3 linked regions of the Actinoplanes teichomyceticus ATCC 31121 genome follow. The protein of the gene in region 1 interacts with the protein of each later gene in a pairwise test. Links are inferred from orthologs where the notes say so. Each region holds a gene or a part of one and is shown on either strand. Other genes may lie near its edges.

What was found.
Region 2: the proteins of ACTEI_RS09835 (region 1) and ACTEI_RS25515 interact in binary tests that used the Escherichia coli proteins (3 or more experiments, as listed by UniProt). The link is inferred for Actinoplanes teichomyceticus ATCC 31121 from one-to-one orthologs.
Region 3: the proteins of ACTEI_RS09835 (region 1) and ACTEI_RS00715 interact in binary tests that used the Escherichia coli proteins (3 or more experiments, as listed by UniProt). The link is inferred for Actinoplanes teichomyceticus ATCC 31121 from one-to-one orthologs.

Annotation. Positions count from the first base shown.
Region 1 is NZ_CP023865.1:2,158,846-2,163,158, forward strand. The notes cover bases 1,152-3,859. They hold ACTEI_RS09835 (isochorismatase family protein), read left to right. Parts: upstream 1,152-2,029; coding sequence 2,030-2,689; downstream 2,690-3,859. Other genes in these bases: ACTEI_RS09825 (arylamine N-acetyltransferase family protein), read left to right, coding at 1,152-1,176; ACTEI_RS09830 (2,3-dihydro-2,3-dihydroxybenzoate dehydrogenase), read left to right, coding at 1,208-1,993; ACTEI_RS09840 (anthranilate synthase family protein), read left to right, coding at 2,686-3,859. In the rest of the region: ACTEI_RS09820 (sulfite exporter TauE/SafE family protein), read left to right, coding at 1-158; more of ACTEI_RS09825, read left to right, coding at 352-1,151; more of ACTEI_RS09840, read left to right, coding at 3,860-4,313. UniProt on the Escherichia coli protein: Involved in the biosynthesis of the siderophore enterobactin (enterochelin), which is a macrocyclic trimeric lactone of N-(2,3-dihydroxybenzoyl)-serine.
Region 2 is NZ_CP023865.1:5,829,953-5,834,544, forward strand. Bases 704-3,690 are described here. They hold ACTEI_RS25515 ((2,3-dihydroxybenzoyl)adenylate synthase), read left to right. Parts: upstream 704-1,362; coding sequence 1,363-3,018; downstream 3,019-3,690. Other genes in these bases: ACTEI_RS25510 (type I polyketide synthase), read right to left, coding at 704-1,135; ACTEI_RS25520 (SCP2 sterol-binding domain-containing protein), read left to right, coding at 3,047-3,481; rfbB (dTDP-glucose 4,6-dehydratase), read left to right, coding at 3,512-3,690. Outside these bases: more of ACTEI_RS25510, read right to left, coding at 1-703; more of rfbB, read left to right, coding at 3,691-4,525; ACTEI_RS25530 (class I SAM-dependent methyltransferase), read left to right, coding at 4,546-4,592. UniProt on the Escherichia coli protein: Involved in the biosynthesis of the siderophore enterobactin (enterochelin), which is a macrocyclic trimeric lactone of N-(2,3-dihydroxybenzoyl)-serine.
Region 3 is NZ_CP023865.1:159,528-164,078, forward strand. Bases 673-3,618 are described here. They hold ACTEI_RS00715 (hotdog fold thioesterase), read left to right. Parts: upstream 673-1,943; coding sequence 1,944-2,294; downstream 2,295-3,618. Other genes in these bases: ACTEI_RS00700 (alpha/beta hydrolase family protein), read left to right, coding at 673-941; ACTEI_RS00705 (hypothetical protein), read right to left, coding at 948-1,349; ACTEI_RS00710 (hypothetical protein), read right to left, coding at 1,450-1,704; ACTEI_RS00720 (hypothetical protein), read left to right, coding at 2,346-2,735; ACTEI_RS00725 (hypothetical protein), read right to left, coding at 2,769-3,077. Outside these bases: more of ACTEI_RS00700, read left to right, coding at 1-672; ACTEI_RS00745 (MerR family transcriptional regulator), read right to left, coding at 4,284-4,551. UniProt on the Escherichia coli protein: Required for optimal enterobactin synthesis. Acts as a proofreading enzyme that prevents EntB misacylation by hydrolyzing the thioester bound existing between EntB and wrongly charged molecules.

The sequences.
Region 1 (4,313 bases):
TGCACTGGACCGCGGCGGCGCTGCTGGCCGCCGGCTGCCTGGTGGGCAGCGGGATCGGCCCGGCCCTGGTACGCCGCACCCCGGAGCGTCCACTGCGGACGGCCATCGCCGTCGCCGCCCTGTGCCTGGCCACCTACCTGTGGTGGCGCGCCGGCTGAGCCTCGCCGCCGGGGTGGACGGGGGTCGTCGGTTTCGCGGATCGGTGCGGAATCGCCGGTCCGGAGGGCACGTGGCGCAGCGGCGGCGCATGACACGGACGGTCCGTGCCCTATAAGTCCCTTTTATGGGATATAGTCCGATATGGGAAGGGGTGCCGGTCGGCCGAAAGCCGGAAATCGACGAGGGAGCGGTGTGGCCGCAGCGGAACACGACTTCGATCTGGACGGCTATCTGCGCCGGATCGGGTGGGCGGGTGATGCCGTCGCGGACGCCGTCACGCTGCGGTCGCTGCATCGGGCCCACGTCCAGAGCATCCCCTTCGAGAATGTCGACGTCTTCCTGCTGCGCACCGTGCCGTCCCTCGCCCTGTCCGCCGTGGCGGACAAGATGGTGCGCGGCCGTCGGGGCGGGGCCTGCTACGAGCACAACATCCTGCTCGCCGCGGCCCTGCGGGCGATCGGCTTCCGGGTCACCTATCTGACCGGCCGGGTCCTGGCCCGCGCCGTGACCAGGCTGCCGCGCACCCACCTGCTGCTGCGGGTGGACGTGCCCGGCGCGCCGGTGCCGTACATCGCCGACGTGGGCTTCGGGTCGACCACCGCCCTGCTGGAGGCGATTCCGCTGGTGGACGGCGCCGAGTCGGTCCAGAGCGGACGGCGTTTCCGGCTGCGCCGGCGGCCTCGCCCCGAGGCCTCCGACCTGTGGGCGCTGCAAGCCGTCCGGGGCGCCGCCTGGGACGACCAGTACGAGTTCACGCTGGAACCGTTCGAGGAGATCGACATCTTCCCGATGAACTGGCACGTCGCAACGAACCCGCGCTCGCCCGCGCGGCAGAACCTGTACGTCGGCATCGCCAGGCCGCGGGGACATCTGATCGTCATCGGCATGCGGCTGATCGAGGTGACCCCGGACGGGGCCCGCAGGGTCCGTGCGCTGCGCGACCAGCGGGAGCTCGGCCGGGTGCTGGCGGACGACTTCGCCATCGACGTGCCGGCCGGCGCCCGCTGGCCGGCCTGACCGGCGTCGCGGAGATCATGGAGAGGACGGCATGACCACGGTGGACTTCGCCGGCAAGATCGCCCTGGTGACCGGCGCGGCGGGCGGCATCGGCGCGGCGGTGGCCCGGACCCTGGCCGCCCGGGGAGCCACGGTCGCGGCGGTGGACCGCGACCGGGAGGCGCTCCGATCGGCCGGGAGACGGCACCAGGCGGACGGACTGCCGGTCCGGGCGTTCCCGGCGGACGTCTCCTCCAGTGCCGAGGTCGCCGCGGCGGTGACCGCGATCGAACGCGACCTCGGCCCGATCGACCTGTTGGTCAACGCGTCGGGTGTGCTGCGCACGGGCGAGGTGATCTCGTACGCGGAGCAGGACTGGCACGACACCTTCGCGGCCAACGTCAACGGGGTCTTCCTCGTGTCACGGGCCGTGGTGGCCGCGATGGTGCGGCGCGGCTCCGGAGCGGTGGTGACGATCGCGTCGAACGCCGCGGACACGCCACGGACCGGCATGGCGGCCTACGCCGCCTCCAAGGCCGCGGTCGCGATGTTCACCAAATCGCTGGGTCTGGAAGTGGCCCGGCACGGCATCCGGTGCAACGTGGTCGCGCCGGGCTCGACCGGCACGCCGATGCTCAGCCAGCTGTGGAGCGCCGGGCAGGGCCCGCGCACCTCCATCGACGGTACGCCCTCGGAGTACCGCCTCGGCATCCCGCTGGGCAAGATCGCGACGCCCGAGGACGTGGCCGAGGCGACGGCTTTTCTGCTGTCGGACCGGGCCGGACACATCACGCTGCAGACGCTCACCGTCGACGGCGGCGCGACGCTCGGCGTCTGAGCGACGTCCAGCCGGCCCAGAACAAGAGGGAGAACAGTGGCAGGCCTACCAGTCATCGAGTCGTACCCCATGCCCGGCGCCGACGAGCTCCCCGGGCGGATCGCTGCCTGGACACCCGACCCGGCCCGGGCGGTTCTGCTGATCCACGACATGCAGAAGTACTTCCTCCGGGCCTTTCCCACGGACTGCTCGCCGCTGGCCGAGCTGACCGGCAACGTGATCCGGCTGCGGCGGGCCTGCGCGCGTGCGGGGACGCCGGTGGCGTACACGATGCAGCCCGGCGGCATGACCCCACGGCAGCGCGGGCTGCTCGCGGACTTCTGGGGTCCGGGGATGACCGCCGACCCGGCGCATCGCGAGGTCGTCGACGGGCTAGCCCCGGCGCCGGGCGACTGGATCCTCACCAAGTGGCGGTACAGCGCCTTCCACCGCACCGACCTGTTGGCGGGGATGCGCCGCAGCGGGCGCGACCAGCTGCTGGTGTGCGGCGTGTACGCCCACGTAGGCGTCCTGATGACGGCCTGTGAGGCTTTCACCCACGACATCCAGCCGTTCCTGGCCGCGGACGCGGTCGCCGACTTCACGCCGCAGCACCACCGGATGGCCCTGGACTACGCCGCGGGGCGCTGCGCCGTGGTGGCCACCACCGACCGGCTGCTCGCGGACCTCGGCGCGGCGCCGGAGACCCGCGGATGACCGGGCACGACCTGCTGCGCCGGGTCCTGGCGGGCCGGGAGCCGGCGTACGCCCTGCTGCACCGGCCGGAGTCGGCGGCCGCCGGCGACCTGGAGATCCTGCTGGGTGAGCTGTCCGAGGTGGACAGCCTCGACGACCTGCCGGTGCCCTCGGCGCCGGGCGGGCGGCGCGGGCACGAGGTGCTGGCGCTGATCCCGTACCGGCAGGTCCGGGAGCGCGGCTACCTCGCGCCCGACGACGGCGCGCCGCTGCTGGCGATGGCGGTCCGCGAGCAGGGCGCCGTCCCGCTGACCGAGGCGCTGTCCGGGATCGAGGACGTCTCCGTCACCCTGCACGACGCCCGGTTCGAGCCGGACGACGCCGGATACGCCGCGACCGTGCGGCGCGTCATCGACGAGGAGATCGGGCGGGGCGAGGGCGCGAACTTCGTCATCAAGCGATCCTTCCGCGCCGACATCGGCGGCCACACCCCGGGCGCGGCGCTGGCGTTCTTCCGCCGGCTGGTGGCCGGTGAGCAGGGCGCGTACTGGACGTTCCTCGTGCACACCCCGGAACGCATCCTCGTCGGCGCGACTCCGGAGCGGCACCTCAGCCTGGCCGGCGGAGTGGCCGCGATGAACCCGGTCAGCGGCACCTACCGCTACCCGGGTTCCGGACCCGACCTCCGGTCGCTGCTGGAGTTCCTCGCCGACGGCAAGGAGTCCGACGAGCTGTACATGGTGCTCGACGAGGAACTGAAGATGATGGCCCGGATCTGCGACGACGTACGCGCGACCGGCCCCGGCCTGAAGGAGATGGCGCGGCTGGCGCACACCGAGTACCACATCACCGGCCGGACCGGGCGCGACGTGCGGGAGATCCTGCGCGAGACGCTGTTCGCCCCGACGGTCACCGGTAGCCCGGTGGAGAACGCCTGCCGGGTCATCGACCGCCACGAGCCGGAGGGCCGCGGATACTACAGCGGGGTGGCCGCCCTCATCGGCCGGGACGCGGCGGGCGGCCGGCTTCTCGACTCGGCCGTCCTGATCCGGACCGCCGACATCGACCGGGCCGGTCACCTGCGCATCGACGTCGGCGCGACCCTGGTGCGGCATTCCGATCCGCACGCCGAGGTGGCCGAGACCCGGGCGAAGGCGGCGGGACTGCTGGCCGCGCTCAAGCCCCGGAACCGGTTCGCCGCGCATCCCGCGGTCCGGCACGCGCTGGCGCGGCGCAACGAGAGGATCGCCGCGCACTGGCTACGCCCGGCGCCCGCCCCTCGCCCGCACGTGGCCGAGCTCGCCGGTCGCAGCGTCCTGGTGGTGGACGCCGAGGACACCTTCACCGCGATGCTCGATCAGTTGCTGCGCTCGCTCGGCCTGACCGTCCGGGTGCGCCGGTTCGATCAGCCCTACACCTTCGCCGGACACGATCTGGTCCTGATGGGGCCCGGGCCGGGCGATCCACGGCACACCGGCCATCCCAGGATCGCCCGGCTGCGCGACGGCGTGCGGGAACTGCTCGGCACACGCAAGCCGTTCCTCGCGGTCTGCCTGAGCCACCAGATCCTCGGCTCCCTGCTCGGATTCGACCTGATCCGCTGCGACGTCCCGCACCAGGGCGCGCAACGGGAGATCAACCTGTT
Region 2 (4,592 bases), 3.7 Mb from region 1 along the record:
GCGGCAGCTGGCCGTGCTGCAGCGCCAGGACCGTCTTGATGACCCCGGCGATGCCCGAGCCCGCCTCGACGTGGCCGATGTTCGGCTTGAGCGAGCCGATCAGGCACGGGTCCCCGGGAGCGCGCCCGGCGCCGAACACCCCGGCGAGCGCCTGGGCCTCCTCGCGGTCACCCACGGGGGTGCCGGTGCCGTGCGCCTCGACGTAGTCCACGGTCGCCGGGTCGATGCCGGCCCGCTGGTACGTCTGCGCCAGCATGTGGATCTGAGCGTCGCCGCGAGGGGCCATCATGCCGTCGGAGCGGCCGTCCTGGAAGGCGCCGGAGCCACGGATCAGGGCCAGGACCCGGTCGCCGTCGCGGCGGGCGTCGGCAAGCCGCTTGAGCACGAGCACCCCGGCGCCCTCACCGCGGCCGTAGCCGTCGGCGGTCCTGTCGAAGGCCTTGCTGCGCCCGTCGGGGGCGGTCGCGCCGGCCGCATCGAGCGCGACCATCAGCGCGGGGGTGGCCATGATGTTGACGCCGCCGACCAGCGCGACCGGGGTCTCGCCGGTGCACAGGCTCCGGCAGGCCAGGTGCAACGCGGTCAGCGAGCCGGCACAGGCGGTGTCGACGGCCATGCTGGCTCCGCGCAGGTCCAGGAAGTAGGAGATGCGGTTGGCGATGCCGTAGTAGGTGGTGCCGTTGACCGCCCACGCGCCGGTGCGGGTGAGGTCTTCGAGCAGGCGGCGGCCGTAGTCGTTGGAGTTCGCGGCGACGTACACGCCGGCGTCGGTGCCGCGCAGCGACAGCGGGGGCAGCCCCGCGTGGTGCAGCGCCTCCCACGCGAGTTCCAGCATGATCCGCTGCTGCGGGTCCAGGAAGTCGGCTTCGCGCGGGGAGATGCCGAAGAAATCAGCGTCGAAGCCCTCGATGTCGTCGAGGAAAGCGCCTTTGCGGGTGGTGCTGCGCAAAATGGCGGTGGCCTGCGGATTGCTCGCGGCGTAGGGATCCCATCGTTTGGCGGGCATGTCGGCGACGGCGGTACGCCCGCCGGCGAGAAAGGCCCAGAATTTCTCCAGGGAGTCGAGATCGGGGGCGAACCGGCAACTCATTCCGATGATGGCCACGGCATCCGGGAATTCCCCATCCTGGCTCACGTTCCGGCTCCTCTCAGGGCACAAGCCGACCCGAAATGGTTCCCGGCCGGTCACGGTGTGCGGGGCTTGCGGCGCACCGACTGCGAAACATCGTGCGCCGCCGGCAACCGGCCGGGCATCTCCGTGAGTGCGCAGCAGCACGAGGCTGTCCAGCAATTCCGGAGACGCATTTTCGCGGTGCCTTTCCTAACGTTTGCGGTGACCCGCAGCAGAGAGGGAGACAGCACATGTCCGTGACTGCGTCGAGGGCCGGGCGGCCGGAGGTGGTGCCGTGGCCCGACGAGCTGGCGGAGCGTTATGTGGCCCGCGGTTACTGGGAACAACGGCCGCTGGGCGCCTATCTGGACGACGCGGCGGCCGGCCGCCCGGGGACGATCTGTCTCGTCGACGGCGACGTGTCATTGACCTTCGCCGAGCTGGTGTCGCGGGTGGACGGCGCGGCCCAACGGTTACACGGTCTCGGTCTGCGCGCCGGTGACCGGGTCATCGTGCAGCTGCCGAACTGCTGGGAGTTCGTGGTCATCGCGCTGGCCTGTTTCCGCAGTGGGGTGGTGCCGGTGATGGCGCTGCCCGCGCACCGGCGGCAGGAGCTGACCGCGATTGCCCGGCTCACCGAGGCGCGGGCGCTGCTGGTGGCGGGCACGGTCCGCGGTTTCGACCACGAGCAGCTGGCGCACGAGGTCGCCGCCGCGGTGCCCGGCCTGCGGCACGTCGCGGTGACCGGACGCCGGAACCGGCCGGACAGCCTCGACCTGGTGGCGCTGTGCGCGCCGGCCGGCGACACCAGCGCTCGCGCCGCGGCCCCGGATCCCGGTGACGTGGCGTTGTTCCTGCTGTCCGGCGGTACCACCGGGCGACCCAAGCTCATCCCGCGCACGCACAACGACTACGCGTACATGATGCGCACGGCCGCGCGGATCTGCGGCGCCGGGCCGGACACGGTGTATCTGGCGGTGCTGCCGCTCGCGCACGGCTATCCGATGGCCGGGCCGGGCATCCTGGGCACGCTGGTCAGCGGCGGGCGCATCGTGATCCTGGCCTCGCCCGCACCGCAGCGGGCGCTGGCCGCGATCGCCGAGCACCGGGTCACGATGACCTCGCTCGTGCCGGCTGCCGTCATCCGCTGGCTGGACCACCTGGCCGGCTCCCCCGCCGCCGACCTGGATTCGCTGGACCTGGTGCAGGTGGCCGGGTCGCGGCTGCCCGACGAGGTGGCCGCCCGGGTCACGCCCGCGCTGGGCGCCCGGCTGCAGCAGGTGTACGGAATGGCCGAGGGTTTGCTGTGCATGACCAGGCCCGGCGATCCCGACGCGGTGGTGCACCACACGCAGGGCCGGCCGATCTGTCCCGACGACGAGCTGCTGCTGGTCGACGAGGACGGGACGCCGGTGCCGATCGGGGAACCCGGGATTCTGCTGACCCGAGGGCCGTACACGCCGCTCGGTTACTACCGCGAGCCGGAGCTGACCGCGGCGGCGTACCCGCCCGGCGGCTGGTATCGCACCGGGGACGTGGTGCGGCTGCGCGCCGACGGCAACCTGGTGATCGAGGGCCGCGACAAGGATCTCATCAACCGCGGCGGCGAGAAGATCGCCGCGGAGGAGGTGGAGAACTTCGCCCACCAGCTGGCCACGGTGAGCCAGGCCGCCGCGGTGGCGATGCCGGATCCTGAGCTCGGCGAAGCCGTCTGCCTGTACGTCGTGCCGCGCGCGGGCAGCACGGTCACGTTGGCGCAGGTGCGCGACGTCATGCGCGAGGCCGGGGTGGCGGCGTTCAAGCTGCCCGAGCGGCTAGAGCTGGTGGACAGCCTCCCGGTCACCGCCATCGGCAAGGTCGACAAGAAGGCGCTGCGGGCCGACATCGCGCGGCGCCGGCACCCCTGAACCCCCGAGGAGAACGATGTTCACCGATGTGGACCCGGCGGATCTGGAGCCGCAGGATTTCGCCGCGCTGCTCCGGCGCACCCCTGCCGCGGAGCTGAAGGCGGCGATGGCGGGTGCGCACCGCCGTACCGTGCTGAACGGCATTTTCGCCCGGATGCCCGGACTGCTGCGCCAAGACCGAGCGGGCACCCTGTCCGCGGTCATCCACTGGTGCGTGACCGGGCGTCCCGACGGCGGCGCCGACACCTACGAACTGGTCATCGCCGATGGTGTGTGCACGCTGTCGGACCGGCCCCGCCACGAACCGCGGCTGACGCTGACCCTGGGCGCGATGGAGCTGCTCGGCTTGGTCGCGGGCCGCTCCAGTCCGGTGTCCATGCTGGTGCTCGGCCGGCTCAAAGCGCGCGGGGACATGGCGCTGACCGTCCGCGTACCCGCGCTGTTCGAAATCCCCGCGCCCTGACCCGGGCCGGGCTGAAACGAAGGAGAACAGGTGCGCATCCTGGTAACGGGTGGGGCGGGTTTCATCGGATCGCATTTCGTGCGCGCGACCCTGCGCGGGCAGCTGCCCGGATCGGCCGGCAGTCAGGTCACCGTGCTGGACAAGCTGACGTACTCGGGCAACCTGGCCAATCTCGCGCCGGTCGCCGGGGTGGACGGTTACCGGTTCGTGCACGGTGACACCTGCGATCCGGAGGTGGTCGACCGGGCGGTCGCGGGCCAGGACGTCGTCGTGCATTTCGCCGCGGAGACGCACGTGGACCGCTCGCTGGTCGCGGCGGACCAGTTCGTCCGGACCAACGTCCTCGGCACCCAGACCCTGCTGGAGGCGGCGCTGCGGCACAGGGTACGCCGGTTCGTGCACGTGTCCACGGACGAGGTGTACGGCTCCATCGAGCACGGTTCGTGGACCGAGCAGACCCCGCTGTCGCCCAACGTGCCGTACGCGGCGGCCAAGGCCGGCTCCGATGTGCTGGCGCTGGCGTATCACCGCTCGTTCGGGCTGGACGTGTGTGTGACGCGGTGCACCAACAACTACGGGCCGTACCAGTTTCCGGAGAAGGTGATCCCGCTGTTCGTCACCAATCTGCTCGACGCCCGGCGGGTTCCACTGTACGGCGACGGGCGCAACCGCCGCGACTGGCTGCACGTGGCCGATCACTGCCGGGGCATCCAACTCGTGCTGCAGGACGGCCGGGCCGGCGAGGTGTACCACATCGGCGGCGGCACGGAGCTGAGCAACATCGAGCTGACCGGGCGGCTGCTCGAGGCGTGCGGCGCCGGCTGGGACGCCGTGGATCGGGTGCCGGACCGGCAGGGACACGACCGGCGCTACTCGCTGGACACCACCAAGATCACCCGCGAGCTGGGGTACCGGCCGCAGATCGACTTCACCGAGGGGCTGGCCGCCACCGTCGCCTGGTACCGGGAGAACCGGGCGTGGTGGGAGCCCCTGCGTGAGCGGGCCACGGCCCGGCAACGACGCCCCGAACCCACCTTCCACTGAGGCACACAAAGGAGATCGCCATGCCGAGCATCATCCGGGACGTGGACCGCTGCCGGGTCTGCGGCCA
Region 3 (4,551 bases), 2.0 Mb from region 1 along the record:
ACATCCACGGCCACCCGGCGGCGCCGTGGCTGTCGCCGGGCGCGGTGCCCCACTTCTCCGAGATGTTCGGCCTGCCCGCCGAGAGAGTCCGCGCGACGGCCACGCACGGCCGGGCCGGCGCACCGGTGCACGGCGGCCGTCCGGTCGTGCTCTACTCGCCCGGTCTGGGCGGCGACCGCGGCACCAGCACCGTCCTCGCCGAGGAGCTGGTGAGCCACGGCTACATCGTGGTCACCATCGACCACACCCACGACGCCAGCGAGGTCGAGTTCCCGGACGGGCGGGTCGAGGTGGCGGCCATCCCGCCCGACATCGACGAGCAGATCATCGCCCAAGTCGTCGCGGTTCGTGAGGCCGACACCCGGTTCGTCCTCGACCAGCTGGCCGTCGTCAACGCCGGTGGCAACCCCGACGCGGGGAACCGCCGGCTTCCCATCGGACTGCGGGGCGCATTCGACCTGAACCGGATCGGCATGTTCGGTCACTCACTCGGTGGCAGCACCGCCGCCGCCACGATGCACCACGACCGGCGGATCAAGGCCGGGGTCAACCTGGACGGCACACTCGTCGGCGCGGCCGCCGTCGCGGGCTCCGACCGGCCGTTCCTGCTGCTGAGCAGCGACCACGGCACCGACCCGGAGGACCCGACCTGGGACGCGTTCTGGACGAGCCAGCGGGGCTGGAAACGTGAGCTGAGCCTGACCGGCTCGGTCCACGGCTCGTTCAACGACGGCCAGGTGCTGTACCCGCAGGCCGCCCCGGAGATCGGCCTCACCCCCGAGCAGCTCGCCGGAATGGTCGGCACGCTGCGCCCGCAGCGTTCCGTCACCATCCAGCGCGACTACCTCCGGGCCTTCTTCGACCAGCACCTGCGGGGCCGGCGCAGCCGGCTGATGTGCGGCGCGGACCCGCGCTACCCCGAGATCCGTTTCGTCCGGTAACGCCGGTCAGCCGAGCGGGGCGTTCATCGCACGGGCGAGCAACGCGTCCCGGGAGCCGGCGCCGTCGCCTGCCGGCCAAGCCCGCATGGCGGCGTTCAGGCAGGCCACGGCGCAGGCGACGAGGGGCCCGGGGCGGGGGGTCGCGATCGGCGGGCAGGTCACCCGGCAGGCGGGCGGCGTCCAGCGGGACGAGCAGCTCCTCCCGGGCCTGCTGCTTTTCCCGGTGGCGGGCACATCCAGGGCGCCCTGGAGACCGACCCGGCCGACGTCGTCGCCACCTCCACCGTGCTCGCCGAGGCGCCGGGGCCGCTGGGCCTGGCGTTCGTCGGCATCCTGCACGCCGACCGCGCCGGTGAGCTGGCGCAGAGGCTGCGCCCCGCGGCCGCCGCGCCGGTGATCCTCAACCACGGCTCGATCTCCACGCCACGGGTGAACCGCGCCCGGGGACCGACTCCGCGGCCGGCGACCGATCCGGAACGGCTCGACGCCGCGATCCGCCGTAGCAGTACTAGCCGGCAGCGGCCGGGGGCAGCCCGCCGTCCCCGTCGACGATCGTGTCCGGCGTGCCGTCCTCGTCGAGGTCCACCATCGTCAGGTCGACCTTGCCGTCACCGTCGGTGTCGAACTGGAACAGGTCCGGCTTGCCGTCGCCGTCGGTGTCCGACACCCAGACGTCGGTCCGGCCGTCGCCGTTGGCGTCGCTGGTCATCAGGTCGACGCGGTCGTCGCCCCGGGTCTGCACGACCTCCTGCGGCTCACTCATATCGTCTCCTCCAGTCGGGTGCGGCACCGCGCGTCCGCCGATGCCGGCTCTACCGGGACGGATCGTCCGGCACAACCGCCACATCAGTACCCGGCGCGCGCAAGGCCAGTCGCCCCGCCTGTGACGGGTGTCGCTTCTGGCCCGTCCGGCCGGGGGTAACGTACGCCGTCGTGGATATCGCGGCAGACGGCACGGAGCACCTGTTCACCAGCAGCGGAGGCGGTGCGCTCGCCGAGCGGATGGGCATCGTGATCACCGAGGCGACGGCCGAGCGGGTCGTCGGCACGATGCCGGTCGAGGGCAACACCCAGCCGTACGGGCTGCTGCACGGCGGGGCGTCCTGTGTGCTCGCCGAGACACTCGGCTCGGTCGGCGCGGTGCTGCACGGGCAGACCGTGGACCGGCCGTTCGCGGTCGGGGTGGACATCAACGCCACCCACCACAAGGCGGCCCGCTCCGGGCTGGTGACCGGGACGGCGGTGCCGGTGCATCGCGGCCGGGCGGTCGCGACGTACGAGGTGGTCCTGGAGGACGAGGCCGGTGACCGGGTCTGCACCGCCCGCATCACCTGTCTGCTGCGCGGCGCCTGAACCGGCGGCGATCGATGGCCGATCCTTGACGGTTCCGCGTACGTTTGCAGCGTGACCGGAGTACCACAGCACGCGTTCGACGACGCCACGCAGATCCTCACCTGCGCTTTCAGTGGTGACAGCGAGGCTGTGGCCAGCACCTTCGACGCGGTCGTCGACCGGGACGGGGTGGTCGGCGCCTGGGACGTCGCGTGGTGCCTGGCCGCCACCATGGTCGGGGACCTGCCCGGCGGCGGTGGCTGGACGCTGGACTTCCCGGGCATCGACGACGCCCGCTATGACAAGCGCTGGGTCGCCCGGTTCGTCAGTGCCTACGTCAACGGCGACTTCCCCACCGGCGAGGCCCTCTTCGGCGCGGCGATCGCCGACGGCCAGCTGCCGGAGTGCCTGCTCGCCCTGGCCGGCTCCACCGTCGCGACCCTGCGGCACCGCGCCGCCTGACGGCCGGCGCGCAGCGCACCTGTGGCACCGGTGTCACGACTTCTTGTGGTAGAGCGCTTTCGCATACTGCGTCGCGGCGGCGGTGTTGTACATCGACGCCAGTGACATGAAGAACGAGTTGTCGGCGATGGCCCGGGACGCCTGAGCGGTCCCGGAGTATCGGATGTCAGCCTCCGCTTCGGACAGGCCACGTGCCTTGAACTGCCGGCGCATCGCGGTCTGGCCGGTGCGGAAGGCCTCGGCGGCCTCCTCGGCGTTCCGCATGTAGGACATCGCCTTCTCGCTCAGGGCTTCGGCAAGGTTGTAGGCCGTCTGTTCGGCCTCGTTGGTGAAGGTGTGCACGACGCTGTGCCTCCTCGCAAGCCGGGTCAACACGGACCGATCCCGATAACACTCTGATCGAGCTGACGGCGGCCTTCAAGGGGCGACCCCCGCCTGTGGACAGCCGAGGCGCCAGGGGTCACGGCCGGCGATCCGAGGCGGCGGACGCCGTCGTCACGGCGGTGGCCGGGTTTGTGCCGCGGACCGATCCGTGGCCTGTCATGTCCAGCTGAGTGGCGCGGCGTAGAGGGCGCGGGCGGCGTGCCGTGAATGGGCAACGCCGGCCCGGTTCGCATCCGGTCACCCGGATCGTTCGGTCAGTGCTCCCTGCCGGTCTCGCGGCGCCGCCTGTCCTCGGCGTCCGCGATGCCGTGCGCCACCGCCAGCCTGATCACCCGGTACAGCACAGCGATACCCAGCAGGCCGAGCAACACCGGCCCGATGATCCCCGCATCCATGTTCTGAGGCTAGGTCACGCGCACCTCAGCAGCTCACATACGAGAACACCGCCGGTGCCGCCGCGGGTGCGGGCCACCGGCTCCGGCGCAGGGCGGGATCACCGAACGCTGTGAGAGCGGTCACGAAGCTGATGCTCCTGCGGTGAGGAGGCTGATCGAGGCGCGTAGCGAAGGGTGAACTGTGATGGCGATCATGGGCGCTCCGCCATCGCCGGAGATCGACTTCCCGGGCCGGCCGAGCCGGGAAACGACGAAGCCCCCAGCCGCGTTTCCGCAGGTGAGGGCTTGCGTTCTGAGTTTTGCTGAAGAGTGGCCAGGGGCGGGGTCGAACCGCCGACCTTCCGATTTTCAGTCGGACGCTCGTACCAACTGAGCTACCTGGCCGTGCTTGGTGTTGCGGTCCTGACGGGACTTGAACCCGCGACCTCCGCCTTGACAGGGCGGCGAGCACTCCAACTGCTCCACAGGACCTTGCTATTCACTTGCTCTGGTGTGTCAGCGACTTGCACCGCTAACTTACCAGTACCCCCAACGGGATTCGAACCCGTGCTACCGCCTTGAAAGGGCGGCGTCCTAGGCCACTAGACGATGAGGGCAACTCCGCCATCATTGCACATCGAGCTGGCTGCTCGATCGGCAACGTTTGGTGGCCTTCGCCCCAACCGCGCCCCGTTGAGGCCTGCAAAGCATATGTGATCCACCGAGCGGTCTCCAAATCGGGACCCCCCTTTTCTCTCGCAAGCCCTTGACCAGGGAAAACGTGAGAAGGTCAGACGGAGGCGAGGAGCTGGACCGCCTCGGCGAGCCCGGTCAGCCGGGTGATGCCGGGCGGAAGTTCGTCGCCCGGCCAGCCCGGACCGGCCGCCGCGACCACCAGCGGTGGGTGCGGAGCGTCCCGGACGCGGGTGAGCTGATCCACCGATCCGGTGGCCGCGCACTGCGACCAGAGCACCACCGCGGCCGGGCCGGTCCGCCCGATCGCGTCCAGCAGCGCCTGCGGCGGCACCCGGGCGCCGAGGAGACGGCTCGGCACGCCG